Methanobrevibacter smithii ATCC 35061: one gene and its partner. The protein of the gene in region 1 interacts with the protein of each later gene in a pairwise test. Links are inferred from orthologs where the notes say so. Each region holds a gene or a part of one and is shown on either strand. Other genes may lie near its edges. The genes, in order: MSM_RS05725 and MSM_RS03655.

Region 1 (17,931 bases):
TTTAAAATAATAATTTCCAATATAGTTAACTATAAATACTAAAACATACAAAATTTAGTATTGTTGTATATAAGGGCCCGTAGCCTAGCTGGATAGGGCGTCGGACTTCTAATCCGAAGACCCCGGGTTCAAATCCCGGCGGGTCCGTATTTCTTATAAAATCTTTTTTTAAAAATACAAAATTTATTAACAAATATTATTTTAACATGGGCTTGTAGCCTAGTCTGGAAGGGCGTAAGACTCCTAATCTTAAGATCGAGGGTTCAAATCCCTCCAAGTCCGTATTTTTTTACTAATTTTACTAAACCTTAGCGATAGCTTTCTTTAAAAAAAATAACTTTGAGACAAAGAAAAACTTTATATATGTTCATATGAATATATGTTCATATGAGTTCAAATGATGTATGTGAAATCAAAAGTATCAGAACAGATATTGTTGATGATATTGCTCACAAGATGAAAGATGATGACATTATTCAGAAAACATGTAATCTCTTTAAAATATTAGGAGATGCAAACAGAGTAAAAATTATTTTAGCTCTCCAATATGGGGAATTATGTGTTTGTGAACTATCATTACTTCTTGATATGAGCCAATCCAGTATATCACATCAATTAAGACATTTAAGAAATAGTAACATTGTTAAATTTAGAAAAGAAAACAAACAAATATTCTATTCTTTAATTGATGAAGAGATACTCAATATCCTTGAAGAAGGCGAAGAATATGCAAACCAATCATAGTGCACATAAGCATGACAATTTAGAAGAACATCATCATCACCATGATGAAGATGATTGCTGCGGACACAACCACCACGAGGAACACCACCATGAACATCACCATCACGATGATGATGACTGCTGTGGACATGATCATGGTTCTGGATGTGCTTGTGAAGCAGATTTATTAGAAAATATTGATAAAGAAGTAGATGTAGAACAGTCTAAAAAGCCATTGGGAATATTCGCAGTAGGAATAATCCTTTTAGCATTTGGATATGGTCTAGAAATATTTAATGTTGTTAATCCTGTTGTAAGTCAAGTAATCTTCTTAATAGCTGTAATCTACGTAGGAAGACATATAATAACAGACGGAATTGTACATTTATTTGAAGGTAAAGTTAAAATTGAATTATTAATTACAATAGCTACTTTTGGAGCATTCCTTCTCCAGTCTGGAGAAGAAGGTGCAATGTTAATGATTCTTTTCTATTTAGGAGAATATTTGGAACATTACTCATTAAACAAATCTAAAAGCTCATTAATAGAACTTGTTAAATTAACACCCGATACAGCCATGGTAAAACATGGTGACCACGAACACGAAAAAGCAGTATCTGATATTATAATCGGAGACATTGTTGTTGTAAGACCTGGAGATAAAATACCTGTTGATGGAATTATTGTTGAAGGGACAACCTCTGTTAATCAGGCTTCAATTACCGGTGAGAGTTTGGCTGTAAGTAAAAGTATTGGGGATGAAGTATATGCATCTACAATAAATGAAGAAGGATATATCGAAATTGAAGTAAACAAGGACAACAACGATACAATATTTGCTAAAATTATTGAATTGATTAAAAATTCCGAACAAAACAAGGCACATATCGATGTATTTATTGACAGATTTGCTGAATACTACACTCCAATTGTTGTAGTACTGGCTATTTTAGTAGCTATATTGCCTCCAATATTATATGGAGCTTCAATAACTGACTGGACTTACAGAGCATTGACACTTTTAGTTATCTCCTGTCCATGTGCTTTAGTAATATCCACCCCAGTATCCATAGTATCAGCTATTACCAAAGGTACTAAAAACGGTATTATTATTAAAGGTGGAGAATATATTGAAGAATTAGCCAGAATTAAAGAAGTTTTATTTGATAAAACAGGTACTTTAACTGAAGGTAAACTTGAAATAAATGAAGTTCAGGCATGCGACGGATATGATAAAGCAGAAATACTTAAAATAGCCTGCTCCATCGAATCCAAATCCAAACATCCTATTGCACATACATTTGTCCAATATAAAAAAGACCACAGCCTAGAATTGGAAGAAGTGGAAAACTTTGAATCAATAGCTGGAAAAGGTTTAAAAGGAGACATCAACGGACAAACTTACTTTATAGGTAACAAAACTTTATTCAGTCAGGATATAAATCTTGAAAACAATAAAATGAGCACCACAGCAATCATCGGAACTGAAAATGAAATTTATGGTTTGATTACCCTAAAAGATAAAATCAGAGACGAAACTCCATCTACAATAGCCAGTCTCAATGCTAAAGGAATCAAAACAACCATGATTACAGGAGACAATGAGGCAACTGCCAAATTAGTGGCCGATGAAATCGGATTAAGTAATTACTATGCAGATTTACTTCCTCAGGATAAAGTCAATATAGTATCCAATGCCGTTTCCAAACATCATGATGTAGCTATGGTCGGTGATGGAGTAAATGATACTCCTTCTCTTGCCCGTGCAAATGTAGGAATAGCTATGGGTCTTGAAGGTGCAGATGTAGCTATTGAAACAGCAGACATTGTGTTGCTTGAAGACAAGTTATCCAAAATTAATTTACTTGTTGATTTAGCCAAAAAAACAATGGGTAAAATCAAATTCAATGTTGCTTTCTGTTTAAGTGTAAAAGTAATATTAATGATACTCGGTATCGCAGGATACATCAGCTTATGGGAAGCAGTTCTTATTGGAGATATGGGAATTACTTTACTTGTAGTAGGTAATTCATTGTTACTTGCAAAATAGATTGGTCAAATTATCTATTTTTTCTTATTTTTTTATTGATTTCATTTTAAAATATTGTTTTAAGAATTAAAAATTGTTTTTATAAAAAACTATCTATTTTAAATAATTTACAAAGTAAACTAAACTTGCAAATTAATTATTTAAAAAGTGATAAATTTATGAAAATAGAAATCCTAATGCTGCTGGAATCTGAAATGAAAGGCAATAATCCAACAATCTTAAATGAAAATGAATATGAAATCGAAGAAATTGAATTATTTGATGAAGATGATGATTTTTCATCTGAATCATCTGCTAATAAATTCAAAATTGTTGAAATGGATGATTGCTACATTATGTGCAAAACACCAAATTCTCCATTAACATATAATGAAAAAAGAGAATTTATGGCCGGATTGATTCTTTACGACAACACTAAAGAGAAAAAATCCAAAACAACACATTTTTGCGTTCTGACAGAAGCTGAAAAATCAAAATTAGTTACATACAAAGCTAATGAAAATGCAGTATATTATGTTGAAATTGTTGGACTAAAAGGCCTGAAGTGTAAAAAAGAGTTAAAAAGTATTAAAAAATACTTAAATGAACTTTAGCTATTTTTTAAAAGTTATCTAAAGTAGTTAAAGTTTCAGCTTCTCTTTTTTCTAATTTTTTATCAAAAGAAATTTCACCGTATTTTCCTCCGCCTCCTGGAGTAATGTGTATGGTTTTATTCCTAAAAGCCTCAATAGCCGGAGAAATTGACGGATCTGTTTTAGCTATCTCTTCTATAGATGCATTAACCAATATATCAATTTCAGTTCCAAAGTTATCTATCAGATTTTGCCATTTTCTCTGAACTGTTTTTGTTGTAACTCCCTTGTCATAAACTGTTGATATTAATTCAGCCAGAGGCATTAAATGAACATATTTAGGTCTGAAATCAGGATGTTTCGGTTCATCATAATCAGCTATTTCACTTATTCTGAAATCAACCCCTTTTTTAATTGTTCCCCCACAGCTGCATTTCATCTTATTTTCCTTAGCTATTAACGGATCAACTAATTTGTAGCATTTGGTACATGCAGTCATATGATATTTACCAAGATTTGGCACCAACCCATAATTTGCTTTAATATCTTTGTTTTTTATTGCTTTTTTTATTGATGAGTATGACATATCTTCAAGCTCAATTTGATTAAACTCCCTACCTAATCTGTGTGGCCACGGAGAGTGTGCATCAGAATTTGTAAGAAACGGGAAATCCTTAAGTTCAGCTACAGTATCTGCCATAAATGTATCTGCAGACAATCCAAGCTCTACAAAATCAGGAGCCTTGCCATAGCAATCATAAATACTGTCAAAAGATTTATACATTCCTGTCCATGGAGTAAAAGCATGAGCCGGTCCAATTAAACAATCATACTCTTTAACCATTTCTAAAAGTTCTGCTCCAGAATACTTTGTCCTAGGTCTCCCGTCACTTTCCTTATTTTTAGAAACCAGTTTTTCAGACAGTTCCCTTGCAGTACCAATATCCGGAATTATTATCAAATGATGAATCCTGTTTTTTCCTTCAACTTCTGTTGTTAGAACAAAATCCATATCATCTGCAGTGTAAATTCCATCTCCCTTACAAGTTGTACTTTCCTCAATAATGTTTAACCAGCCCGGATGAAATGCATCTCCAGTTCCCAAAAGTTGCAATCCCTTAAGTTTTGATTTAGGAGCCATATTTTTTATTAGCATGTCTTTAGATGAAGCCATTGAAAAACAGCTGTGAACATGAAAATCAGCATTAACTAACATGGATAATAATTAGCTATTAATAATATATTAAATCATCTAATATTTTCTTAAACTCTTTGTAATCCAGACTTCCTTCATGTTTTTTTAAATCAGCATCCAGATTATCTTCATTAACTATTCCATTAATTGAAGTTAAATTTTTTAAAAAATCATTAGCTCTATCAATTACATTAATCAAATCATTTCTGGTTGTTGGATAAGCCAATTCCAAAATAGGTACTTTTTTATCTTTAATCAAAGCCATTACCAATTTACGTTCATTAGAACATCCAGAACCTCCAAATAAAATCAATTCATTTAATACATCATACATTTTTTTATAATGATCAGGTCTTTTTCCAATGACAATAAACGCATCTGCCAATTCCAAAACCCTGGAAAATAATGTTAAACGACCTTTGATTCCTGAAGGCAATTCATTTGAAAAATAAGAACTGCCCAGTAAAATATTATCCCTATTTAAAGTATATGGAGCCTGAGTATCATCACATTTTCCACCGGAAACATCCATATTATTATACTTTGAGAAATTTGTTGGTGATATATATTCATGACCGTTCTTTTCAATTAATGGAACTACAATCATAGCAGCATCTGGAATAACAGCTACTTTCATGATTAATACCCCCTCATTTTATTAAAACAGCCAAATCTTAAAAAAAAGTAAAAAAAATGATATATTTATCCAATATATCTTAAATCATCACTACTGCTAGCATTAGCTTTGTTAATGATGTCTTGTTCCATTTGTTGAGCTTTAGCCAACATTTCTTTAGTTTCTTCAGCTCTTTCTTCCAATTTATCAGTATCAATTTCAAAATTAAGTAAAACAGCCAATTTATTTAAAATAGCTTCAGCTGACTGCGCATCAATGAAATATCCTGGAGTCTGACCCATTAAGCAGATACCATTCATTTCCTGACGAAGACCTAAACCTAAAAACAAACCGGAAGCTCCAACAATTCCACCGTCATTAGATCTTATTTCAACTTCCGCTTCTTTTAAAAGTTCTATGTTTTCTTCATCAGTAGCTGCTCCAAAAATCTTAGATTCTTCAACAGGTTGACCAGTAGCCATTCCACCTAATGTAAATATTTTACTAGCTCCTTTACCCTTAACAAAGTTTAATATATCCTGACATACACCATATTGACCTTCAGGAGATAAAGCTTGAGTGTTTCCAACAAGAATAATGATATCCAAATTGTCTTCTCCAACATTTTTAACATAATATAATTCATTAATCATGTTTTCAATTAATCCTTCTTCCCCAACAAAAACTTGAGGAGGAAAACTTGGAGAATAAATTTCTGCAAATTTAGTAGCATTAAATTCATCAATCATGTGATCTGCAGCTAATTTACCTACATGACCAATACCTGGCAATGCTTCTATAAAAACAGGATTGTTTAATTCAACATCCTCTAAAACAGTAATTTGTGTGATTTCCATCTAATCATCCTTTTTATTCATAGCTTCTTTTTTTAATATTCGGCGATATTTTCCGTATTTATCCTCAATAGAAAATTTGGGAGGATAAATAACTTTAAGCTCACCGCCACATTGAGGGCAAGCATCCTCCATTGTATAAATTTTACAATCAGGACATTTGTTCATTTTCATATTCATAAAAATCTAGCTATCCAACTCTCTTAAGAAAGAACCATTTCCTTCAGAAGCTTCAACTATTTCAATACATCTGTCAGCTGCTGCTTTAAGAGCTTTTTCAGCCAAAATGTAATCAGTGGATTTTACAGTTATCCTATATCTTGGTGCACCAACACATTGAACCTTGATTTCTTCCTCTTCGTCACCATTATCTTCAGCTGCTTTAAGAGCTTCAATAATGACATCAACACCATCCGGGACGAAAGTTTCAATATCAACATACCCGCTGATATGAACTTCAGGAGGAGTAATATTTTTATTAGCTATTTCAGTTATAGCATCAGCCCACTCTTGAGATATACCTTCATCAGTAAGAGATTTTGCACCATCATCAGCTGCTGTTTCAAAAGCACCGTAAACATCACCGAAAATATCCATTAGCTCATAACCTACTTCATCGTAAGCATCATTTAAAGATTTGCCTAATGATTTAGCAGATAATTCCAGGAATTTTTCAGCTTTTTGTTCAATTTTCCAATGCTGGATTTTTTTAGTTCTTTGATCTTCCCTAATTCTTTTTAAAGAAGCATCTACATGTCCTTTTTTAGGATTTACTCTAAGAACACGGCAAACTATTTTTTGATTTTCTCTTACATGGTCTCTGATATTTTTTACCCAACCAGAAGATACCTCAGAAATGTGAATAAAAGCTTCTTTACCATGGTATTCTTCTAATTTTGCGAAAGCCCCATAGTTAAGAACTTTATAAACAGTACCAATAATAAGTTCTCCTTCGTCAGGCCATTCTTGATTTTTCCTTACCATATAATCACCAAAAATAAAATAAAAATTTAAAAAAAAATAGAAAAAATAATAAGCTAGATTAAAAAATTTCGATTGAATCTAGTTTAAAACTTTATCAATATGTGCCATAATTTTAGCTTTAGCACCACGAGATTTGACAAGTGTTTTACCACAAATGATACATTTTACATCTGATGCAGCACGATCAAAGATGATTTGTTCATTGTCACAATCTAAACATTTTACTTTTAAAAAGTTTCCTCTACCTTTACTAACCATGTTAACCACCTTATTTAGCTACAAATTCTGCTTTACCAGTTCTGAATGATTTTTTAATTTGAGATTTTCCACATTCTTTACATTTAAGTCTTAAATCTAATTTTTTAACTGGTTTGTTTCCGGCAGGTAAAGGCCTTGGGTAACCTCTATATCCAGCAGTTACACGTCTGAATTGTCTTTGTCCCCATTTTAACTCACTAGCTTTTCTTTTTTTCGCAGTATGTACTTCATGCATTGTGTGTTTTTTACAATGTGGACAGTAAGTTCTTTTTTCTTTTGGTATTTTCATATTTCCACCATTAAATTTTACACTAAAAAGTGTCCGATTAATTAAATTATTATAAATCTATATGAGAATTTTATCCAGTCTGAAAAATATCAAAGATCTAGAGGATTAAAACTTTATTGTAACATACTCCGTTTACACAAAGCAGAAATCCAAATTATATAAAAAATATAATTTCTTATTATCACAAATAGATACGGTTTGTATTTATATTCTTTACAATATTTAAAGGTTTAGATTTTAACAAAACGGGCTTTATGATTTTTAACAAAAATTTTAGCATTGATTTTAGGTAAAACTACCAGATCTTGTGGTCTGAAGGGACCATAAACTCTTTCATCAACTCCAACAATAGAATCAACATCATCAAATACAAGCATTGTAACTAGTTCTGAATCTTTAGCTATTTTTATAGATTCCAAGTCAACAAATTCATCATTATCTCTTGCTAACTCAGATATATCATCTTCAACTTTAGCAGGTTTAATATTTGACTTTTGAATTTGTTTTTCAATCGGCTCTGCCTTTTCATCAGTAATTACTTTCGCTTTGGAAATTTCATCGATTCTATTTAAAACCGCATCATCCTGAGAACTTTCAACTCCATTATCTAAAGTAGTGCTTTGAGGTTTAGGAGTTTCTTTAATAGGAGCTTTGGTTTCATTTGGAATATCTTCTTCAGAAGATAGTTTTTCAAGTGAAATGCTTTTTCTATGATTTGTTAAAGTATCAATTAAAGAAAAGTAAAATTTTTCTTCCTCGGGAGTTAAATTAAGAGGTGTTGTGTCAATTAAATCAAATTGCGGTTTGCCTGCAAATAAATGGTAAGACCTGTGAATATTAACAACCGCTGCATCAGTAATTTTGTGTTCACGTCTTTCACAAATTTCAGTAGCTATTCTTTGAGTATCTTTTAGCAGATACTGTTCTGCAGCAAATGGATCATTGCCTATATGGGTTCTTAACTCATCCAAATATTTATGAATATCCTTATAAAAAGAGTCTTCTACACGGGCCAATGTACCGTTACTACGCTCTTTTTTTTGAATTTTACGTAATTGTTGAAAGAATTGATCCACTTAATACCATCTCTGAGGAGTTTAATATAAAAATAAAAAAAAGTTTATAGATGAAATAATTATTCATCTGATTCTAATCTTGGAGCAAGTAAGAAACTAAGTTTACCATCACCAGTAACCATATTGAGAGTTAATTTTAATGGCATGTCAGTACCTAAACCGATTTCAGCTTCTTCAGAGAATTTGTCTGCTTTAAGCATTTCCCTAATTTTGTCCAGTGAGAATAAAGATTTTTCCTGAGTGTTGATATTTTCACCATGAAGGTATTTGACACTTGCATCACCAAATTCACCATCAGCAGATGCTCTAAAGTAATCTTCATCAACTTGAAGAGCTATTTTATCTGAGAAAATATCAATATCGTTAATTGCATCCTTTAAAATTCCAAAGTGAACTTTGAAAGATGCAGGATGTTCAAGTTCTGGAGGAGTAGGATTATCATATTCAATATCAATCAATCTTATTTTGAAAGTTCTTGTAGCATCCCCTTCAAAAGTAATTATGAAATTACCTTCATCTAAAGACATGATAACTCTATCTTGAGATTTTGCACGTTTAAGAACACTCATGAATTCCCCAGTATCGATATTAATCTTTTCAGGAACATCACAAACATACTCATCAAATAAACTTGCTTTTAATTCTAAATGTACGAATGTTATATGACTACGGTCTAAGGCATCTAACCTCATACCTTCACTATCAGTTTGGATTTGTACTTCATCAACAATAGATGAAATAGCATCAAAACTGGTTTTTAATATACTAGAATCACTTAATTCCGCTTTGAACATATATAATCCTCTAATAAGAATTTATTAATTATTAATTAGATAATTATATTTTTATCTTTATTACTTATAAAACATTAGGTCAGTATTTAAAAAACCACAGCAATTCTAAAAAAGAGGATTAAACAGATTATTTCAATCTGTTAACCATAACATCATGTGCTTTAAATTCAATTTCATCATCTAACTCTTCAATTGAATCTACATTATACTTATTCTTCATAGCATTCAATATTAAATAGTCCGCAATGTGAGGGTTTTTTGGTAGAAAAGGACCGTGCAAATATGTTCCAATAAAGTTTTTATAAATCATTCCTTCCTCACCGTCTTCATCATTATTGCCATGCCCTGCTATAACATTACCTAAGGTTTTATAATTATGAAATGTCCTTCCACCATGATTTTCAAATCCCACAACTTCTTTTGGGGCCAAACCTAAATTATTTTCTATTAAAATATTGCCGATTAACCTATTTTCCTGACTTACCGTTTTAATATCAAATATTTCAAGACAAGAGACATTATCCCCATTAACATCATAATATTCATGCCCAAACATCTGATAGCTGCCACAGACAGTTAATATGACTCCGTCATTTTCCACATAATTTTCCAGGTCATTTCTTTGTTTTAAAAGGTCATTGGAAACAATACTTTGAGTTCTGTCAGAACCTCCTCCAATTAAAATTAAGTCAATATCCTCATAATCAAAATCCATATCATGATTTAGAGAGTAACTTTTTTGATTAACCTTGATTCCTCTCCATTCACATCTTTTTTTAATGCATTTTAAATTACCAATGTCCCCATAGATATTTAAAATATCGGAATACATATCAACAATGTTCAATTCAAAACTCATGCTTTTTCCCCTTTAAGTTTCATAAGTACTTTTCTAGCTTCAGGCATTGCCGTGAATGTTCCAATAATATATGCCTTATCATTTTCAGCTACAATTTCTTCTACACACCCAACAACATCGCTTTGATCTTTTGAATGGCAAATTTCGATTTTTGATGTTGGAAAATCTGCATATTTTAATCTTAAAGCTACTTCTTCAGCTCTTGTTCCAACACAGTAAAATTTATCAATGTTTGGAGTGGCAGCTATTTCCTTAAAGTATGCATCCCAAATCCATGAAATATCTTTACCGTCAGGAGCATAATCATTTAAAATAAACATGAATGATTTCTTATCTTCATCAAATTTTATAGTTGAGAAAACTTCACTTAAACCAACAGGATTCTTAGATAAAACCAAAACAACATCACAGCCGTTTACAGATATCCTTTCCATTCTTCCAAGTTTATATTCAAAATTTTCAATTTGCTGTTTTATTAAATCATAACTGAAACCGTTTTCCCTTGCAAGAGCAATAGCTGCAAGAGCATTGGAAACATTGTAGATTCCAAGTAAATTTAAGTTGATTTTAGCTGATTCCTTTTTATCTTTAACTGTAAACTCATATCCTCCGTTTTTGAAGGTAACCTCATCAATCACATAATCTGCTTCATGGTTTTTAGCCCCGCATTTGGAACATGAAAATTTACCATGATTTCCATAATTTATATATTCATAATCTAATTTATGTCCACATACCTGGCAGAAGACTGATTCTTCAACATTTGCACTATCTTTACTGAAAGGATTTTTCTTTAAGCTATAGTACACTTTTGGTTGGTCAGAGTCTTGAAAATAAAGAGAAATCGGACTGTCTGCATCTAAAATAAGTGTGGAATTATGTCTTTTGCTTGATTTTTGAACTAAATTAATTGTGTTTTCCACTTCACCGTATCTGTCTAACTGATCTCTAAAAAAATTAGTTATAATTATGTAATCACTTGGCAAATATCTGGTAACATTAGGCATGGAGCCTTCATCTACTTCAAATATTCCCCAGTTATAATGATCTCGATGGTTTTGAATAAAAGAGCTAGTAACTCCTGTAATCATATTAGAACCATTTAAATTAGATACAATATCATAATCTTTACCTTTAAAAATGTGATTTGCTAAATTGTTTGTAGTTGTTTTTCCGTTTGTTCCTGTAATAAGCGCTATTTTATCACATTTTTTTGCAAAATCATTTAAAATATCTGGTTTAACAGCAAGGGCTATTTTTCCAGTTAAAGATGTTCCTTTTCTGCCTGCCATTTGAACAACTTTATTTCCAATCATACCCGCCAATATTGCTATTTTTGACCTCATTTCTAATCACAACATATAGGTAAGTTGTTATTTAATATGCCTCATATAAGAGTATTAAATTATTCTCTAAATTTATACATTAAATAGGCATCATATTTATATTTTTGCTAAAAAAACACAGCAAATATGCATAAATAGTGATGAATATATAACTATTTTAAAAAATATTTGTTTAAATATTATTTTTATAGTGCCCTTTTACAATAATTAATCAATTCAAAATAACTGTTTTTTAATTAATTATACTTTGGTTTAGATAATTTCATCAACTAATTTTTAATTTTTTGAGCTGTATTAACTATTATCAACATTTATTTAATAAAATTTTATAAATTAGATTTTCATTATAAATCAATGATTTATTATTTACAAAACTGTGTAAAATTTTAATTTTATTAAACAATTAAACTATAAAATTAGCACCAGTTTTACTTTTCAAAGATTCAATGTTCACTTTCAAACAATTTACTCAATTAACATTCCATTTTATAATTTATTCAGAAATAATTATCATTGTTATTAAGTTAAACTGATTTTTTTATATTTTTAAATAAAAATAATATATTTCAAAGAGTTAAATGCAAATTAAAATGATTATATACTAAATTAAACATAATTACAAAATGAAAAAATATAATAGAGGAGCAAATTTTTCATGAAATTTAAAAATAGTTATATGGAAAATTTTCTAAAATTCTTCATTTGCATATTAGTATTTACTAAAAACTGCATCTAACAAAGTAGCAGATAATATTGGAGAGAAGAATAATGGTTAGATTTATAAAAACTTTCATATATCATCATTCTATTGATTTGTTAACTGATAAAGAAAGGAAAATAAATGTTATATTTCAAATTATTATTGTAACATTTTTTTACATTTTCCTTTCAACTATTATGACTTTTAAACAGAATTATGAATTTTTTATTCCCATATTTGTAATTGGAATCAGTTTTTGTATACCTGAATTTATATTTAAAATATTTCTAAAAAAAATAGACAAATATTACAATGTATACGATAAAATCAGACCCGACAAATTTTCATTTGATGGATATGCATTAGAAAACCTAATAAGAGGAATTAGTGTTTCTTCATCATTTTTAATCTTTTTTATAGCAATAAAAGCAACATTACCTGGATTTTGTGTAGCTTTTTCCATGATTTACACAGTAACATTCATATTCCTCCGAAGAAAAAAATACTGGGAGATGTTTGAACCCAGATTTGAAGAAGATCCAGACCCAGTGAAATTACGAAAATTTATCAATATATTGTCAGGTGAAGGAGGAGTAATCTGTGGATGTGCTTCAGTTGGAGCATGTTTTTATCTAATTGCTAATAGTTTTAATGGAACTGATCCCATACCAGTAACTACTTTGATAATTGTAACAATAATTGCATTTATTTTATTTTCAATGTCATTATGTATTGATTTATGGAATAAAATACTTCCCTGGGACTTAACAGAATTTGAAATTACTGTACTGTTGCAAATGGTATTTGTATTGGAGTTACATTACTATTGGAATGGTTAGTGACTGGTGTTTGGTTAGTTTAATGAATAATTGTTTTTATTGTATTAGTCATTATTAAGAAATAATTTATTAATAAGTTGAGTTTTCTTAATTAACTGTTATTTAGATTGATAAATGAATTATGAAATTATAGGATTTAAATTTAAAAAATATTGTTTAAGAAGTATTTTAGGGAGTTCTTTGATTATGAAATGAATCCAAATATAATATTTGGTTTTATAACTATCTTTTTTTCTTTATTTTTTGCTCTTTAAAAAATTGGTGTGATTTTATAAATAATGGAGTCTGTAAAATTTTATAGGCTTATTTGAGTTTAATGTGTTTTCAGTCAAAATATAAAATATTATTGTATACAACTATGAATTTAAACAGCACATATAATTGTAAAATTGATTCATATGTTTCCTACCTACAAAAAATTAATGATAATGAAAAAGATGTGATGGTGGTGTGTAACACCTGCTGTTGATACAATAAAATGTATACGATATTATTTTTGTAATTTCAGGTTTATCCTTTTTATTCATTGCAGGCTGTTTTCATAGCTGACACATATTCTTTTAATGGTTCTGCTGCATTTTCACCATGCTCCTCAATGATTTTTACAATAGCACTTCCCACAATAACTCCATCAGCTATTTTCCCAATGTTAGAAGCCTGTTCAGGTGTGTTAATACCAAATCCAACAGCTAATGGCAAGTCACTGACTGCACGAATATCATCTAAAATAGATTTCAGGTCCGTTTTTATTTCACTGCGCATTCCAGTAACTCCCAAAGAAGAAACAACATAAATAAAACCTGTTGCATCACTGGCTATTTTTTGAATCCTTTCCTTTGAAGTTGGAGCAATCAGAGAAATGACATCAACATCATTAGATAATGCAATGTCTTTGATTTCACCTTTTTCTTCATAAGGCAGGTCAGGTGATATAATTCCATCGATTCCAAGTTCACCGCATTTTTTAAAGAATTTTTCATAACCATAAAAGAAAACAGGGTTAATGTAAGTTAAAAATACTAATGGAACATCTGTTTTTTGGCGAACTTTCCTGACTATTTCAAATACATCGTCAGTTGTTGTATTATGGCCTAATGCCCTTATATTTGCATCCTGAATTACAACTCCTTCAGCCATAGGATCTGAAAACGGAATTCCAATTTCTATTAAATCGCAACCTGCTTCTTCCATTGCCAAAATATATTCTACTGTTTTTTCAATTGTCGGATCTCCTGCAGTTAAAAATCCGATAAATGCCTTACCGTCCTTAAATGCATTTGCTATTTTACTCATTTAACTCAACTCCCCTATATTTTGCAATTGATGCTACATCTTTGTCTCCCCTTCCAGAAAGACAAACCATGATAATTTCGTCTTTATCCATTTTTGGAGCTATTTTCATTGCATGTGCTACTGCATGAGCACTTTCAATAGCCGGAATGATTCCTTCCATTTTTGACAAGTATTCAAAAGCATTGACTGCTTCTTCATCTGTAACAGGAACATACTCTGCTCTTTTAATATCTCTTAAATATGCATGTTCAGGTCCTACTCCAGGATAATCCAGACCTGCTGAGACAGAATAGACTTCAGATATCTGCCCATATTCTCCCTGATTAAATATTGATTTCATTCCGTGAAATATTCCGATTTGCCCATTAGTTAAAGCTGCTGCATTATAAGGAGTATCTACTCCTTTTCCTCCTGCTTCACATCCAATTAATTTAACATCCGCATCATCTATGAAATTGTAAAATGCTCCCATTGCATTACTTCCACCACCAACACATGCTAAAACTGCATCCGGAAGTTTTCCTTCTTTTTCCAAAAATTGTTCACGAGCTTCAGCACTTATTACTGCTTGGAAGTCTCTAACCATCATTGGAAAAGGATGCGGCCCCATTGTTGAACCTATTACATAATTTGTATCATGAACTCTCCCAATCCAATCTCTAAATGCATCATTAACTGCATCCTTTAGTGTTTTTGTTCCTGATTTTACCGGATGAACTTTTGCTCCAAGCAATTCCATCCTATAAACATTTAAAGCCTGACGTTTGGTATCTAACTCACCCATGTACACTTCACATTCCATATCCAGAAGTGCTGCTGCTGTTGCTGTAGCTACCCCATGTTGGCCTGCTCCAGTTTCAGCTATTACTCTTGTTTTTCCCATTTTTTTAGCCAGTAAAACCTGACCAAGCACATTGTTGATTTTATGAGCTCCAGTGTGATTTAAATCTTCACGCTTTAAATAAATCTTAGCTCCTCCCAAATCTTCAGTCATTCTTTTTGCATAGTATAATAAAGAAGGTCTGCCAGCATATTCTTTTAAAAGTGTATTTAATTCTTCTACAAATTCAGAATCATTCATATAGTGATAATACTGTTCTTCCAAGTAAATCAATTCATTCATTAAAGTTTCAGAGATATATTGTCCTCCATATTCCCCGTATCTTCCATTATTCATGTTTTTAGCCTCCATGACTTTTTTTATTTTATTTTCATCTTTAAATCCGTCACTTTCAACACCGCTGCTTAAATCAATTGCATATGGCTTAAATTCTCCAATAGCCTGAGTGATGTTTTTGCTATTTAATCCTCCTGCCAAAAAGAATTCTTTTTTCAAGTCTTTTCTAATCAAATGCCAGTCAAAGGTTTTCCCCGATCCTTTTCCACTGTCAAGCAACAAATAATCAGCTAATGAATCATCATATTTAGACAAATCCGTATTTTCAGATACTTCAATAGCTTTAATAATCTTTAACTTATAATCTGTTTTTTCTTTCAAAGTTTTAATATAATCTTCGCTTTCCATTCCATGAAGCTGTGCCACATCAATTATACCATCATTGTATAATTTTAGGATTTCATCAGTGCCTGCATCTACAAAAACACCAACACTTTGAATATCTTCGCAGAGTTTTTCCTTCATTTGTTTTGCAAGATCATAATTTACTTTTCTTTTGCTCTCAGCAAATACAAAACCTGCATAATCTATTTTATACCTGTTTGCAAGTTCAATATCCTCCAGTCTTTTAAGTCCGCAGATTTTAATTTTAACCATTCTTCAACTCCCGAATCATCACCTTTTTGTCTGGTGATTTCATTAAAGTTTCACCTATTAAAACTGCATCAACATTATTTTCTTTTAATCTGGCAATATCTTCTTTTGTTTTAATACCACTTTCAGAAATAAATATAATATCTTCATCTACACATCTACGTAGACGAATACTATTTTCAATATCTACACTGAAATCTTTTAAATTTCTATTGTTTACACCGACAATATCTGCACCTGCATCAATTGCCCTTTTAATTTCATTTTCATCATGAGCTTCAACAATAGCAGACATTCCCAAAACACGAGTTATAGTCAAATACTGTTCCAATTGTTCATCAGACAAAATAGCTGCAATCAGCAATACTGCAGATGCTCCAAGTAATTTAGCTTCATAAATCATGTACTCATCAACAACAAAATCCTTTCTGAGTACTGGAATTTTAACATTTTTAGCTATTTTCTTTAAATAATCATCAGAACCCTGAAAAAAGTAAGGTTCTGTTAAAACTGAAATAGCTGATGCGCCTGCAGCTTCATACTCTTTTGCAATGTTTACATAATCAAAATTTTCAGCTATTAAACCTTTAGAAGGTGATGCCTTTTTAACCTCTGCAATAATTGCAATATCATCACTGCTTAAAGCTTTTTTAAAAGGATAATTGAATTTGACATCAATATTGAGTATTTTATATTTGAGTCTGTCTAATGAATTAACCTTTTTATTTTCAGATACTCTTTCTTTTGTTTTTTCAACTATTTTATCTAACATGAAATCAACTGTTTGTATATTCGATGAATTTTTCAAGCTGTTTTTTAGCCCTGCCAGAATCAATAATTTCACTGGCTAATCTAACACCATCTTCTATAGAATCTGCTTTTCCTGCAACATATAAAGCAGCTGCAGAGTTTAAAACTACGGCATTTCTTTTAGGTCCTTTTTGGCCATTTAAAATAGATAATGTAATTTCTGCATTTTCCCTAGGATTTCCACCTACAAGGTCTTCTTTAGAACATCTCTCCATTCCAAAATCTTCAGGAGCTATTTCATAACATTTTAACCTGCCGTCCCTAAGTTCACAAACAGATGTTTTGTCACTAACTGAAATTTCATCCAATCCGTCCTGACCGTATACTGATAATGCAGACTTAACTCCTACGTTTTTAAGCACTTCACAAAGAGGTTTCACAAGTGATTCATCATAAACCCCCAAAACCTGCATTGTAGCACCTGCAGGATTTGTCAGAGGCCCCAGAATATTGAAAATTGTTCTTATAGATAATTCTTTTCTGACTCCAGCTACAAATTTCATGGCCAAATGATAATTTTGAGCAAATAAAAAGCACAGATTAATCTCTTTTAATATTTTCAAGCTTTTTTCCGGTTCAATATAAATATTTACACCTAAAGCTTCCAAAACATCTGCCGCCCCACATTTGCTTGATGCTGATCTGTTTCCATGTTTGGCTACCGGAACTCCTGCTGCAGAAATTACAATTGAAGATGTTGTTGATATGTTGAAAGTGTTGGATCCGTCTCCACCAGTTCCAACTATTTCCAAGACTTCTTCATCATTTAGTAATTTAACACAATGAGCCCTCATGGCTTTTGTAGAAGCTGTGATTTCTTCAATTGTTTCACCTTTCATTGACAGTGCAGTTAAATAAGCACTCATCTGAACCTCACTAGATTCTCCGGACATTATTTCATC
Region 2 (12,753 bases), 410 kb from region 1 along the record:
AATATGTCATGCGAATTAATGGAGAAACAGAACTTACCAGCACATGATTTCCCAAATTTATTAATGGAGGAATTCCTGTTTTAGTGTAACGTTCCATAGAAGTTAATCTGTCAAAATGCGCCAGATCGTAACAGTGAAGTTCAGTATAAAAATCAGGTTCAAAATACTCAATCAGATCCAAAATCTTCAAACCGATTTCTGATTTATAATATTCCTTTTTAATTGTAGAAATATATGGAGTTTTATCAAAATTGTAAAAATAAAACTGTCCTTTTGAAAAATCATCAATATTCAAACGTTTAATAAATTTTAAAGAAGTTTTACCTTCATTGCCATGGACTCCACCTATAAATAACTTAGTTGGACCTTCACCATTGTCAACATATCTGAAATAAGACATATTATCCAAATAAAAAAAAGAAAAAATCAAAGAAGAAAACTTAAGTTCCTTCTTTCCAGCTGCACATATACTCTTTTTGGCGGTCAGATAAAGTATCAATTTCAATATCCATAGCTTTTAGTTTTAAATTAGCTACTTCATAATCAATGTCATCAGGAGCTTTAGTTACACCGACTTCCAAATCGTTGTTTAAAATGTATTTTGCAGATAATGCCTGAACAGCAAAACTCATGTCCATGATTTCTGCAGGGTGTCCTTGTCCCCTGGCTGCAGATAAGTTTACTAATCTTCCGTCTGCAAGCAGATATATTTTTCTGCCGTCTTTCATGGTAAACATTTCAATACTTTCTCTTACTTCACGAACACTGGTTGATTGAGCTTCCAAGTCACGTCTATTAATTTCCACATTAAAATGACCGGAGTTACATAACATACAGCCGTCTTTCATGTATTTGAAGTCATCACCATGAATAATATTGATATTACCAGTTACAGTAATGATTAAATCAGCTTCTTTTACAGCATCTCTAATTTTCATTACTCTGTAACCATCCATTCTTGCTTCAAGTGCTCTGATTGGATCGATTTCAGTTACAATAACATTAGCTCCAAGACCTTGTGCCCTTAAAGCTATTCCACGACCGCACCATCCATATCCACATACAACAACAGATTTACCAGCTATTAACATATTGGTGGTTCCCATAATTGCATCAAAACTGGATTGGCCTGTACCATATCTGTTATCAAACAAATATTTGGTATAAGCATCATTTACAGCTACAACAGGGAATTTTAAAGCCCCATCTTTATGCATAGCTTCCAATCTGTGAACACCAGTAGTAGTTTCTTCACATGCTCCTTTAATATGTTTTAAAACATCAGTTCTTTCATTGTGAAGAACCATAATCATATCTGCACCGTCATCAATGATTACATCAGGTTTGTGATCAAGAACCATGTTGATAGTCTGATAATATTCTTCATCATCCTGATCTCTCCAACCGTAGATGTTCAAACCTAAATCAGCAGCTCCGGCCACTGCATCATCATGAGTGGATAACGGATTACATCCAGTCATAGCTACTTCAGCTCCACCTGCCTGCAAAGTTAAACCTAAATTAATAGTTTTAGGTTCTAAATGTAGGCAAGACCCAATAGTGATTCCTTTGAAAGGTTGAGTTTCTTCATATTCTTTTTTGATGTGTTCAAGAACTGGCATGTGTCTTTGAACCCATTCAATTTTTCTTATACCTTCTTTAGCAAGAGACATATCTTTAACTTTACTCATAATATCCCCTATAAAAATTAAATAATATTATAATATATCATTTGAGGGTTATTAAATATTATTATTCATAAATAATTTTAAAAATATATAATGCAACAAAATATTTCAAATTAACTACATCCATTATTAATTAATTATTATAAAAATAAACAATGTTTAATTACAATCAGCCAAACTTAAATTATAATCAAAAATAAGAAAAACAAAAAGTATAAATGTAATGAGAATTTAATATAATAAATGTCTGATGCCGGGGTGGCTCAGCTGGTTAGAGCGCACGGCTCATAGGGTAATTAAGCAGTGCTCTGACTAATTCCTGGGATACCGTGAGGCCGCGGGTTCGAATCCCGCTCCCGGCATCTTCAATCCCCGGAATATTTTTTATAAACTATTTTTTTAGGAAATTTTTAATTTTACAAGCTGATTTTATCGCTGATTTCAAAAAGGAGAATCTGAGTTACTTTAAACATCACTAATCAAAACTATTTTATAACTCATTAATAAATATATCAAGTGTTAAGATTTGAGGATTTATTAAAATGCAATATACAGAACTTGGAAAAACCAAAGAAAATGTTTCAATTCTTGGTTTCGGAGCTATGCGATTACCGACAAAAGGTTCCAATGACAATATCGATGAAAATACAGCTAGTGAAATTCTTAGCTATGGAATTGATAATGGAATTAACCTTATTGATACAGCTTATCCTTATCACAGTGCCGGAATCGACGGTAACGGAAACAGCGAAGTTTTCATAGGAAACTTTTTAAAAGAAAACAGCTACAGAGATGATGTTTTAATCTCTACAAAATCTCCATCATGGTTAATGGAGGAAAAGGGAGATTTTGAATATTATCTTGACAAACAGCTTGAAAAACTCAAAACAGACAGTATTGATATTTATTTACTCCATGCTCTTACAAAGGATGATTGGAATAAAGTCCGCAAACTTAGAGTTTTGGATTTTCTTGATGACAGTTTAAGCAGCGGCAAAATAAAACATGTAGGGTTTTCATCACATACTGAAATTGATACATTTGTAGACATTCTTGACGCATATCCCAAATGGGAAGTTGTCCTGACACAAATGAATTACCTTGATGAATACTACCAGACAGGAGTAATGGGTCTTGATGAACTAAAACGGCTGAATATCGGAAGCATGATTATGGAACCACTGCGCGGAGGCAGATTAGTTCAGAACATTCCTCCAGAAGTCCAAAAACTTTGGGACTGTGCTGAAGTTAAAAGAACTCCTGTCGAGTGGGCTTTAGAATATTTATGGAATAGAGACGATGTTGACTGTGTTTTAAGTGGTATGAACTCCTTAGAACAGGTTAAACAAAATATTCAAATAGCTTCAAATGTTAAAGAAATTAGCGAAAGCGACCAGGATCTAATTAGAGAAGTTGCCAGAACATACAAGACGCTGACCGGAAATGAGTGCACCAGTTGCGGATATTGTATGCCATGTCCAGAAGGTGTTGATATCATCAATTGTTTTAACGAATACAATATCGGCAAAATGCTGAATAATCCAAAAGGAAGTGCAATGCAATATTTTAGTCTGATTGATGAAGACTGCAGAGCAGACAGCTGTATTGACTGTGGAGACTGTGAATTTGTTTGTCCTCAAATGCTAGATATTCCACAGGAACTTGAAAAAGTAGATAATTATTTCGGTAGAGAATTTAATCATTTTTAAGGTGAAAAAATGCCAACAAGATATATAGGTGACGGATATTGGGAACTGATAAGCCGTCAAATGAGTATTGTAACTAGAAGTCAACAGGAAAGATTTAAAGAAGCTAAAATAGCAGTTATTGGCTGTGGAGGAATAGGTGGTCAGACTATTGAAATGTTAGCCAGAATGGGAGTTGGCCAGCTTAATTTAGTTGATGAGGACGCATTTGATTTATCCAATTTAAACAGACAAACATTAGCCAGCATTAAAGAACTAGGCCTTTCCAAAAGCAAAGTAACCAAAGAAAAAGTCAGACTGATTAATCCTTATGTTAAAGTTAACTGCTTTGAAGAAACTGTAACTAAAGAAAATGTTGATAAAATAATCGGTGAGTGCGATATTGTTATTGATGCTCTTGATAATGTCAAAACAAGAGTAATTGTTTCCAGAGCAGCTGAAAATAAGAAAATCCCATTTATTCATGGAGCCATTCATGGAACTTTAGGTCAGATTACAGTATTTTCAGCAGATAAAGATATAAACTATGAAACAATGTTTAATCTCCCATCAAAAGATAAAGATTTAACTGAAGATGTATTGGATGACTTATCAAGTGTTACATCAGGTGTCCCTCCAGTTATTGGGCCTACTCCAAATTTAATCGGATGTCTTGAAGCTATGGAAGCTTTTAAAATAACGACAGGAGTTGGCAAAGTTACCCAAGCCCCGGAAATTTTAACTTTTGATTTGTTGGATTTAACTTCATTTAATGTAAATGAAATTTAAACAACATTACTTTTTCTTATTTTTTATTTATTTGAGTCTGTAAAATTTTATAGGCTTATTTGATTTTAATGTGTTTTTCAGTCCAATTTTGCATTTGATAGTCTAAAAATGTCAGGATTCCATTTTTGGTTTTGTATATTTTCTTTATTTTTTCAGGATTGGTTTGTCTGTAGTAATTTTCGACTTTATTTGATGTTTTTTCTATATTTTCATCATCAAGATATTCTACGTATCTGTGGAAGTGATTTATGATATGTTTTCTTATGAAATCTTTTAAAACAACTGGTATGGCCGTATATTTTTGTAAATATTGTTTAAATTGTTCTATTGCTTCTTTTTTTGAGTTTTGTCTGAAACAGTTTTTTAATTCTTGTGCATTTTCGTAAATATGGTCTCTTTGTTTTCCATTAATCTTGTTTCTTCTACAATATACTTTTAATTTATGGTTTATTGTTTGAAACAGATGAAATATGCACAATTGATGTTTTACTTCTATTTCATCTGCTACATTACGATACATTGGGAATAAATCGGTTGTTAGGCAAATGAATGGTTTATTTTCTGTTGATTCTAAGATAAATTTTTTCGTGTTTTTTGGTATTCTGCGACGTACTATTCGTTCTGTGACTGGAATATTGAGTATTGCATCAAATAAAGTTAATCTGTAGTGTCTAGTTCCATTAAGTCTTAAAAATTGCTCATCATATAAATAATAGCCAGAATATTCAAATTTTTCATTGCTGATGCTTTCTTCGTGATTTTTGTCAGACCAGTTCTTGATTGTTTGATGAGATATTCTGATTCCAAGGAATATTTCAAAGTATTTACTTATTTTACGAAGTGATTGGTACCCTATTTTCATTATTCCTGGAATTTTATCCATTATTTCTTGTAAAAATTGTTTATTTTCACCAATTAATGGATTATTGTATATTCCGAATTTTTTTCCACATTTTTTGCATTGATATTGCTGTTCTTTGAATTCTGTTGTTTTTCCATTAGTATTTTGTTTGTTTTTCTTTATTGTGCCTTTTTTGATTATTTTGTGGCTTCCACAAACTGGACAAATGGGATTATCATATTTAAAAGTATTATTTTCATCTAAAAATAGTTTATGATTAGTATTTTCAAAATTAGGTGTTTTATTCAATCTTTTTGAAATAATTTTTTCTTGATCAATTTTTTCATCAAAAAAATCATAAAGTTTAAGTTGTATGAAGTCTATATTACTATTGAGGGCAGATTTGTTTTGTTTGGTCATAAAATATTATTTGTCCTCACTTATTAAAGTATTTTACTATTTTTAAATCATTTATATTAAAATTAAAGAAAAATTAGAATGAAATTTCATCAAAATGAAAGTTCAACTGTAAAAAATTAAAAAACAAATAAGCCTATAAAATTTTACAGACTCAAATTTATTAAATTCTCTTTCAAAGTTTTTATTAGGATATGAATAAATCTTTTCATAGGTATACTTAATTCCATAAATAAACAGAAAATTAGCTATATATAACTCTTCATAACTTCTTACAATTTCATTATTTAGTGTTTCCCTCTGTTTATTTTTAAACCGTCTTTTTAATGTTGAAAAATCTACTCCTTCCTGCCAATCTAACAAATCCCCTTCATATTTAATATCATCCTCAGATGGAGGGACATTTATATAAAAACTGAAAAATTCAATTAACTTTTTACTTATATCCTCATTTTTCAATGCTTTTTTAGTTAGATATCTTTTAATAATACGTTTAAGAGCAGAAGTATCAGGTCTAGAATATTGATTATACTGCGTTAAAATATCTTTTCCAACTTTATGAAATGTTTTAATATCAATAGGTTCCGCAATTCTTTCTTTCAAATCATCAACAGATGCATTGGAAAAGGAAATTGCTAAAATTTCACTAGGATCAACATCTCTTTTTTCAGTTAAATATTTAACTTTACCTTGAATTGTAAAAGTTTTACCACTTCCAGCACCTGCAATAACTTTTACTGCATCTTCATCAACGACAATAGCTTCTCTTTGTTGAGAATCTAATGATTTTCCATCCAAATCATCAAATAAATCAGAGTTATCCTTTAATTCCTGATTTATATACCGTTCATTAGCTTGTTTAGTGTCCGTTTCAAAAGTTTCAGGTTTATTATAAAATTTTTCAAAAAATTTTTCATCTTCTGAAGAAATGTATTCTGCATAATCTTCTTTAAATTTTTTAACTTTAGAGATTGCATTTTTATGCCAAAGCAACAATTTCTGTTTCCAATTATGGGAAAAATAATTATCAGGAGCATAATCCCCAATTTTAGCAAATTTTTTAACAACAGAATTTAAATAATAACTTACATTCCATTTAATTACCAAATCATCAATATTATCATAGTTTCTGATAGCACCATCCATTAACTCAAATTTATCCTCGCTGAAAATATGTTTTTTAACACAGTACTGGTTAACTTTAGTTAAATTAGAATAAATTTTCTGAATACCTGTTTTATACTTTTCCTTTTCCTCATTTTTTATAAAATAAAATGGGTTAACCTTATTCAAAGATGCTCCCCATAAAATAATTTCATAATTATCTTTAAAGAAAAACTCAACATTCAATTTAGTAATTATATCATCATAATTATTATAATCCTCAATAAATTCACAGATAATATCTAAATCAAGATTTGATGGAAATACATTATTATGAAAATCAACTATTTCATTTAATTTATTATAACAGTCTTCAGATGCTTTTAAAGTGTCTTTTTCTTCCTCAGATATATAAGAAGTAATAGTTTTAGATTTTATACTTATGAAATTATTAATATCATTTAAATTATTAGAAAACCATGTCTGATAATTAATTCTTTGAACTATATTCTCGAAATTTTCATATATTTCAATGAATTCCAATGTTAAATTTTTCCTATATTGTTTAATATTTGGATTTTGATTAAAAACATCCCTAATCTTTAAAAGAATATCATAAATATAATTAACCTCTTTTTTACAATTATCCCTGTTCTTATCAGAAATTTCATGTTTTTTAGTTCCTTTTGTAAACAGAATAAATTCATTAATTTCTTTTAAATGTTTATTAAAAAAAGAAGCTATTCTCAAATTACAAATTTCATTATCTAAATTGTCATATTCTTCAATGAAATTTAAAAATTCATTTTTTTGAGAATCAGTAATTTTATCATCAAATGAATCAATAATCCTTTTAGAAATAACACAATAATTAGAAAACAAATCTTTTTGTTTTTCTAAATACTCAGAAGAATTACTTTCAAAATTCCTCGCATTTATTTCATTTAAAATTTGTTTAATCTTAAATTTACAATTCTTATCAGCAATTATATCCTCTAAATTTTCAAAATTATAAACAAAAGAAGACACAACCCCATTCTGAAGTAAAAAAGGACAATAATTTTGAAATTCAACAATTTTATTATAAAAACCCTCAGTTTTCCTTTTTAACTCCTCAACATCATCATCCAAAACAAGATTAGAAATTTCCCCAGATATTTCATTATTAAAATCAATTAAGTTATTTCTATTAGAATCTAACCAACTATTAACCTTAAGTTTATAAATTTTACTATCAATAGAAGAATAAACATCCTTAAACTCATTAATCTTAACCTTTTCAGATTCTAACAAATCATCACTAACACGTGAAACAAAAGAATCGCATTTATCAAAGAAAACTTTAAAATCTTCCTTCTGCTTTTCCAAAACACCAACAGAATCACCTAAAACAAAACCAGAAACAGAACCGAAAAAATCTTTAATATCAAAACGATTATTCAAATAAGAAACAATAGCCCCAATACCCTCATAATTAGACCTAAATTCATCAACCAACTCCCAATCACAAATATCCAACAAATCCAAATCCAAATCAAGACAATCCTCATACAAATGCCTATAATCATCCTTAATTAACTCAACATCAATATGATCAGTAATCTCAGACTCCCTTAAAGCATTAAACCTAACAAAATCATCTTTGTTCTCATTCAACCACTTCTTAAGCTGTTTCCTCTTAATCTGCTGAATTTTACCATCTAAAGAATCATAATAATCTATAAAATCAATTAATATTTCTTCATTCTTTTTAGATAACCATTTTGAAAAATTGGCAATTGCATCTTTTGAATAAATATAAGCTTTTTTAAATTTCAATTGCTGATTTACAAAATCATCTAACTCACAAACCTGCTCAATTTTATTAATTTTAATCAAATATGAATTTAACTTATAATGAAAATTAATTTCATCAATATACACTGCAATATGTGAAAAATTAAAAATAAAATCATCAAGATCTATTTTATTATCATCAGTTATAAACTCCCGAACATTAATAACTTTTTCATTCAAATCAGCATATTTTTTCTCAAAACTCTTTTTATCGTCTATTTTTATACTGGTAGAGTTTTTTAAACTATTAAAATAAACTAAATTATTCCAATTATCATCAACATATATGGCATCATCAAGTTTATTATCCAATAATTCATAATCATTTTTTATACAATCATACTTAAATGATAAATTATTTTCAAATTTATGCAAAATTTCTGATTTGAAATGTTCAATATTGTTAAAATTAGCGGTTTTACTGTTAATTTTAAAATAACAATTAGATTCTTCAACAATATATGGAAATTTCGTATAATATTTTATAAAATCCTTTAACAGATTTCTATATTGGTTGCTAATATCAATACCATTATCCAAAATACAGTTTACATTAACAAGTAACCTTTTAAAATTAAAGCATAATTCTTTAAATTTAAAATTATCTATAAACTCTTTAGGAAATTTAGTTTCATAATTTTTTATAGATTCCAACCTGCTAAAATTATCTTTAATCCAATTTTCAGATTGAACCAATTTTATTTTACTGTTTAATTTTTTATAAGCCTTTTTGAAATTGTTTAAATTATTTCTGTTAAGTTCAATCTTATTTTTTAAATAATAAAATGACTCATTATCTTCAAGCATTTCAATAGCTAAATTATAAAGCTCTTTATGATTTTCTTTTTCTTTTAGAAGCTCATCAAGATTATTGGACCTTGAAATTTCAGAAGATAATTTTATTATTAAATTTAACTTTTGGTCCATATCATAATTATTGTTTAAATCATCTACATTCTGGTTAAAGTTATCGAAATTTGAAATAAAATTAGATATAACTTCCTCTTGGGACTCATTAAAAACATCTGAATTATTTAAAGCATAATCTTTAATTGGTTTAATTAAATCATAACTATCTTTAAACTGGTTTTTATAAGATAATTTATCTTTAGAAATACGTTCATTAGGAATTGAAACTGAAAAAAAATCATTTAACTTTTCTAAATTAAATTTAATACTGTTAAATGTATCAATACAATATTCATTATTCTTTTTAGGGATAATATCATCTAATTCATCATAAATTCTTTTAAATGTATAACAAGACTTTCTTTGATTGATGGGCAAATTAAACTTTTTTTCTTCAAAATAATCAGTTAATTTACAAATCATTTCATAAATAGGTTTATTTTCTTTTTTAATAGCTGAAATATCCAAAACCAAATTTTCAAAAGAACTCTGATATTTACTTATAAAACCAGCTATTTTACTTTCATTATTTAATAAAAATTCATTTAAATCTTTTTTATCATTTTTAGACAACCCTTTACCGAAAGTTCCTGAAAATGAATTTTTAAGTTTTTGAAATGATGTAAAATCAGTAAAAATATCCTCATTAATATTAGTTCCACAGTATGAACAAATTTCTTCATTATTTAAAACTTTAGAACATATTGGACACTCTACAACCATTTATTATCCCTCAATATCAAATAATCAAAATATATGTATTCAATTACATTTATTTTTCTTATTTAATGTATATAAGTAATTTGAAAGTTATTAATATATTTCTTACAAAAAAAAGTAAATCTAATTAAAAATAAAAAAATAAAGTTTTTAATAATTTATTTCCACATTTTAGGATAAATATCTGTTTTCATAAAAACTTTAGAAACATTAACAGCAAATCCTGATTCCAAATCTAAAATCTCATCACTGCTAAATAAAGAATTACCTGAAGCAACCAGTTCACCTTTAAGTGTTTCAATAGCTACTATGGAATTTTTTTGAATATTGTCAGACAGATAAGCTATTCCCCCACTGGCCAAGTTGGCACCGTGACATATTGCATCAACTGCAGAATCTTTAATAACTACTTTTGGCAGGTAATCTGCAGCTCGCTCCATCGGCATAATAGCTTTTCTTAAAAATGACTCGTCACCATCTTCTTTGTAGAAATGATATGCATCAGTAACATCCTGAAGAGTGGATAAATGGTTATCCTCTGTAAATGAACCTACCTGTGTTCTTCTAAGCTCTGCCATGTGTGCACCAACACCAATTGCTTCACCTATATTATGGCAGTAAGTTCTAACGTAAGTTCCAGCTTCACAGCCTATTCTAAATAAGACATCCCTACCATTAATTTCATAGATAGTGGAATAATAAACATTACGTGATCTTAATTCACGTTTAACTGCTGATTTAACCGGAGGAAGTTGGAAAATTTTACCTGTAAACTCATTAAACACTTCACGAATTTTATCCTCATCAACTTCATGATGAAAAGTCATTACACAAACATATTCTTTAGGAGCTGTTAAAAGAAGTTGAATAGCTCTTGTTGCATCTCCAAGTCCTACAGGCAAAACACCTGTAACTTTTGGATCCAAAGTTCCGCCGTGTCCTGATTTCTCCAAATTTAAAATACGTTTTACCCATGAATCAATTTCATGAGAAGTTGGTCCTGACGGTTTATCTAAATTAATAACACCATGAGAAATATAATCTGAAATTTCACGTTCTTCAGGAGCACATCCATATTCAGGATTTGTAAAACTTTTGGATTTTGTAAGAAAGTCTTTCATGAAAAATCACTAAAAATCAATAAATAAAAAAAATAAGTAAATAAAAATAAGTAATGAATAATTTAATTAATTATCCATTTATAAATCAGCTAAAGCTGCTTTAATAGAGTCAGCATCACCAGAAACATCTACAGAATCTGCAGTTGGTTCTAAATGAGCAATGTTACATCTTCTATTTTTAACAGATTCACCGATTACTTCAACGAAGTTTTCGTCGATGATTTCTACGATTGCACATTTTTCGCCAGCTTCTCTACCAGCGGTTTTAACACAAACTCTTCCTACTTCAATTGCTGCCATTATATCACCTTTAATGTTGTTAGAATAATTTTTGTTATACTTTCAGGGTCAAAACTGTCAGTATTAATCATTAAGTCATAAATATCTAAATTACTAATATCTATGTTATGAATATCTAAATATCTTAAAGCTTCACTTTCTTCACGAATTTTAATTTCTTCTTTAGCCACATCAACAGATTTAGATTCTCTTTGACTAATCCTTTGAGCACGAACATCAAGAGGTGCCATTAACCAAAGTTTTAAATCAGCTTCAACAAAATAAGCTGATAGTCTTCCTTCCAATATTAAATTCTCTGAAGATTTAGCAAGTTCAGCTTGTCTTTTATCAATTTCTTTATCGATATTATCATTACTTTCAGCAAACTCACTGAATTCAAGAACAGACATGCCTTTTTCTTCAGCCATAGCCCTAAAAATAGAGCCTGAAGAAACAAAAGGAATACCTAATTTCTCAGACAACAGCTCTGCAGTTGTTGTGGTTCCAGTTCCAGCCAGTCCACCAACAGTAATTATCATTATTTTCTAGCCTCGTTTTTGAAATGTTTACGAGCACAGCTTGAGCATAAATACCCACCATATGGACGGTTAGGTCTTTTATGGGATTTTGCTAATTTATTAATTTCATATGGACGTCCACGTGGAACTCCATGTAATAATTTACCACATTCAGCACAAACATGCTTAGATGGTTTTTTCTTTTTGTATCTTAAAACATTTTCTCCGCCAGGAGTGTTTTTATAAACTCTTTTATATGATCTTGACCTATATCTGTTTGCAGGCATTTAATCACCTAAATTAATTTTAAATAATAAATTTAATAATTGTGTAATAGCGTATTCAAAATAGAATATTATACTATATTGTTTTCATTATTAATAAATACATAGGTTAAGGATTAATTAAAATCCTTGTTTGAAACCTAAAAATTTCCTTAATATTTGACTCATACCAAAGGTACATATGAAATACCAGAATAACCATCCAATATTATATCCGACAGAATGTCCTCCATACATAAAACTACCAATAAAATGCCAAATCGGAGCTAATGATACATAAAATGCACCCGGTGGCATAGAGATAACTAAACCACTAATTGGAGAAGCTCTCATCCAAAAGAATATTAAAATAATTGGGATAAAAGTAACAATCATCGGTTTGAAAGAATTAGTCATCATCTTACTTTGATTTTGCATAATTTCAGCTTGTTGAGCTTGAAGTTTAGCTAATTTCTTTCCATCACCAGATTTTTGAGCTTCCCTAACTTCTTTTTGGTAGTCTTTCATTTTCTGTTGTATTTCATTCATTTCGTCTTGGTCAACTAATAATTTATTAGCTATT

What was found.
Region 2: the proteins of MSM_RS05725 (region 1) and MSM_RS03655 interact in binary tests that used the Methanocaldococcus jannaschii proteins (3 or more experiments, as listed by UniProt). The link is inferred for Methanobrevibacter smithii ATCC 35061 from one-to-one orthologs.

What each region holds. Positions count from the first base shown.
Region 1 is NC_009515.1:1,105,805-1,123,735, forward strand. Bases 4,603-7,561 are described here. They hold MSM_RS05725 (RNA-protein complex protein Nop10), read right to left. Parts: upstream 6,191-7,561; coding sequence 6,014-6,190; downstream 4,603-6,013. Other genes in these bases: MSM_RS05715 (DUF2112 family protein), read right to left, coding at 4,603-5,177; MSM_RS05720 (proteasome assembly chaperone family protein), read right to left, coding at 5,243-6,013; MSM_RS05730 (translation initiation factor IF-2 subunit alpha), read right to left, coding at 6,197-6,994; MSM_RS05735 (30S ribosomal protein S27e), read right to left, coding at 7,073-7,252; MSM_RS05740 (50S ribosomal protein L44e), read right to left, coding at 7,263-7,541. Also shown: MSM_RS05695 (ArsR/SmtB family transcription factor), read left to right, coding at 388-744; MSM_RS05700 (heavy metal translocating P-type ATPase), read left to right, coding at 728-2,773; MSM_RS05705 (hypothetical protein), read left to right, coding at 2,932-3,366; MSM_RS05710 (TIGR00375 family protein), read right to left, coding at 3,374-4,561; more of MSM_RS05715, read right to left, coding at 4,578-4,602; MSM_RS05745 (DNA replication complex subunit Gins51), read right to left, coding at 7,772-8,617; pcn (proliferating cell nuclear antigen (pcna)), read right to left, coding at 8,677-9,411; MSM_RS05755 (type 1 glutamine amidotransferase), read right to left, coding at 9,539-10,270; MSM_RS05760 (MurT ligase domain-containing protein), read right to left, coding at 10,267-11,616; MSM_RS05765 (hypothetical protein), read left to right, coding at 12,385-13,155; trpA (tryptophan synthase subunit alpha), read right to left, coding at 13,675-14,448; trpB (tryptophan synthase subunit beta), read right to left, coding at 14,441-16,222; indole-3-glycerol phosphate synthase TrpC, read right to left, coding at 16,215-16,991; trpD (anthranilate phosphoribosyltransferase), read right to left, coding at 16,996-17,931. UniProt on the Methanocaldococcus jannaschii protein: Involved in ribosome biogenesis; more specifically in 18S rRNA pseudouridylation and in cleavage of pre-rRNA.
Region 2 is NC_009515.1:695,764-708,516, forward strand. What follows is about bases 9,130-12,050. They hold MSM_RS03655 (RNA-guided pseudouridylation complex pseudouridine synthase subunit Cbf5), read right to left. Parts: upstream 11,111-12,050; coding sequence 10,148-11,110; downstream 9,130-10,147. Other genes in these bases: MSM_RS03650 (UvrD-helicase domain-containing protein), read right to left, coding at 9,130-9,992; MSM_RS03660 (50S ribosomal protein L14e), read right to left, coding at 11,189-11,410; cmk ((d)CMP kinase), read right to left, coding at 11,410-11,928; MSM_RS03670 (50S ribosomal protein L34e), read right to left, coding at 11,928-12,050. Also shown: MSM_RS03620 (DUF2119 family protein), read right to left, coding at 1-400; MSM_RS03625 (adenosylhomocysteinase), read right to left, coding at 441-1,691; MSM_RS03635 (aldo/keto reductase), read left to right, coding at 2,231-3,397; MSM_RS03640 (HesA/MoeB/ThiF family protein), read left to right, coding at 3,407-4,162; MSM_RS03645 (ISNCY-like element ISM1 family transposase), read right to left, coding at 4,218-5,423; more of MSM_RS03650, read right to left, coding at 5,526-9,129; more of MSM_RS03670, read right to left, coding at 12,051-12,194; MSM_RS03675 (DUF106 domain-containing protein), read right to left, coding at 12,312-12,753. UniProt on the Methanocaldococcus jannaschii protein: Could be responsible for synthesis of pseudouridine from uracil-55 in the psi GC loop of transfer RNAs.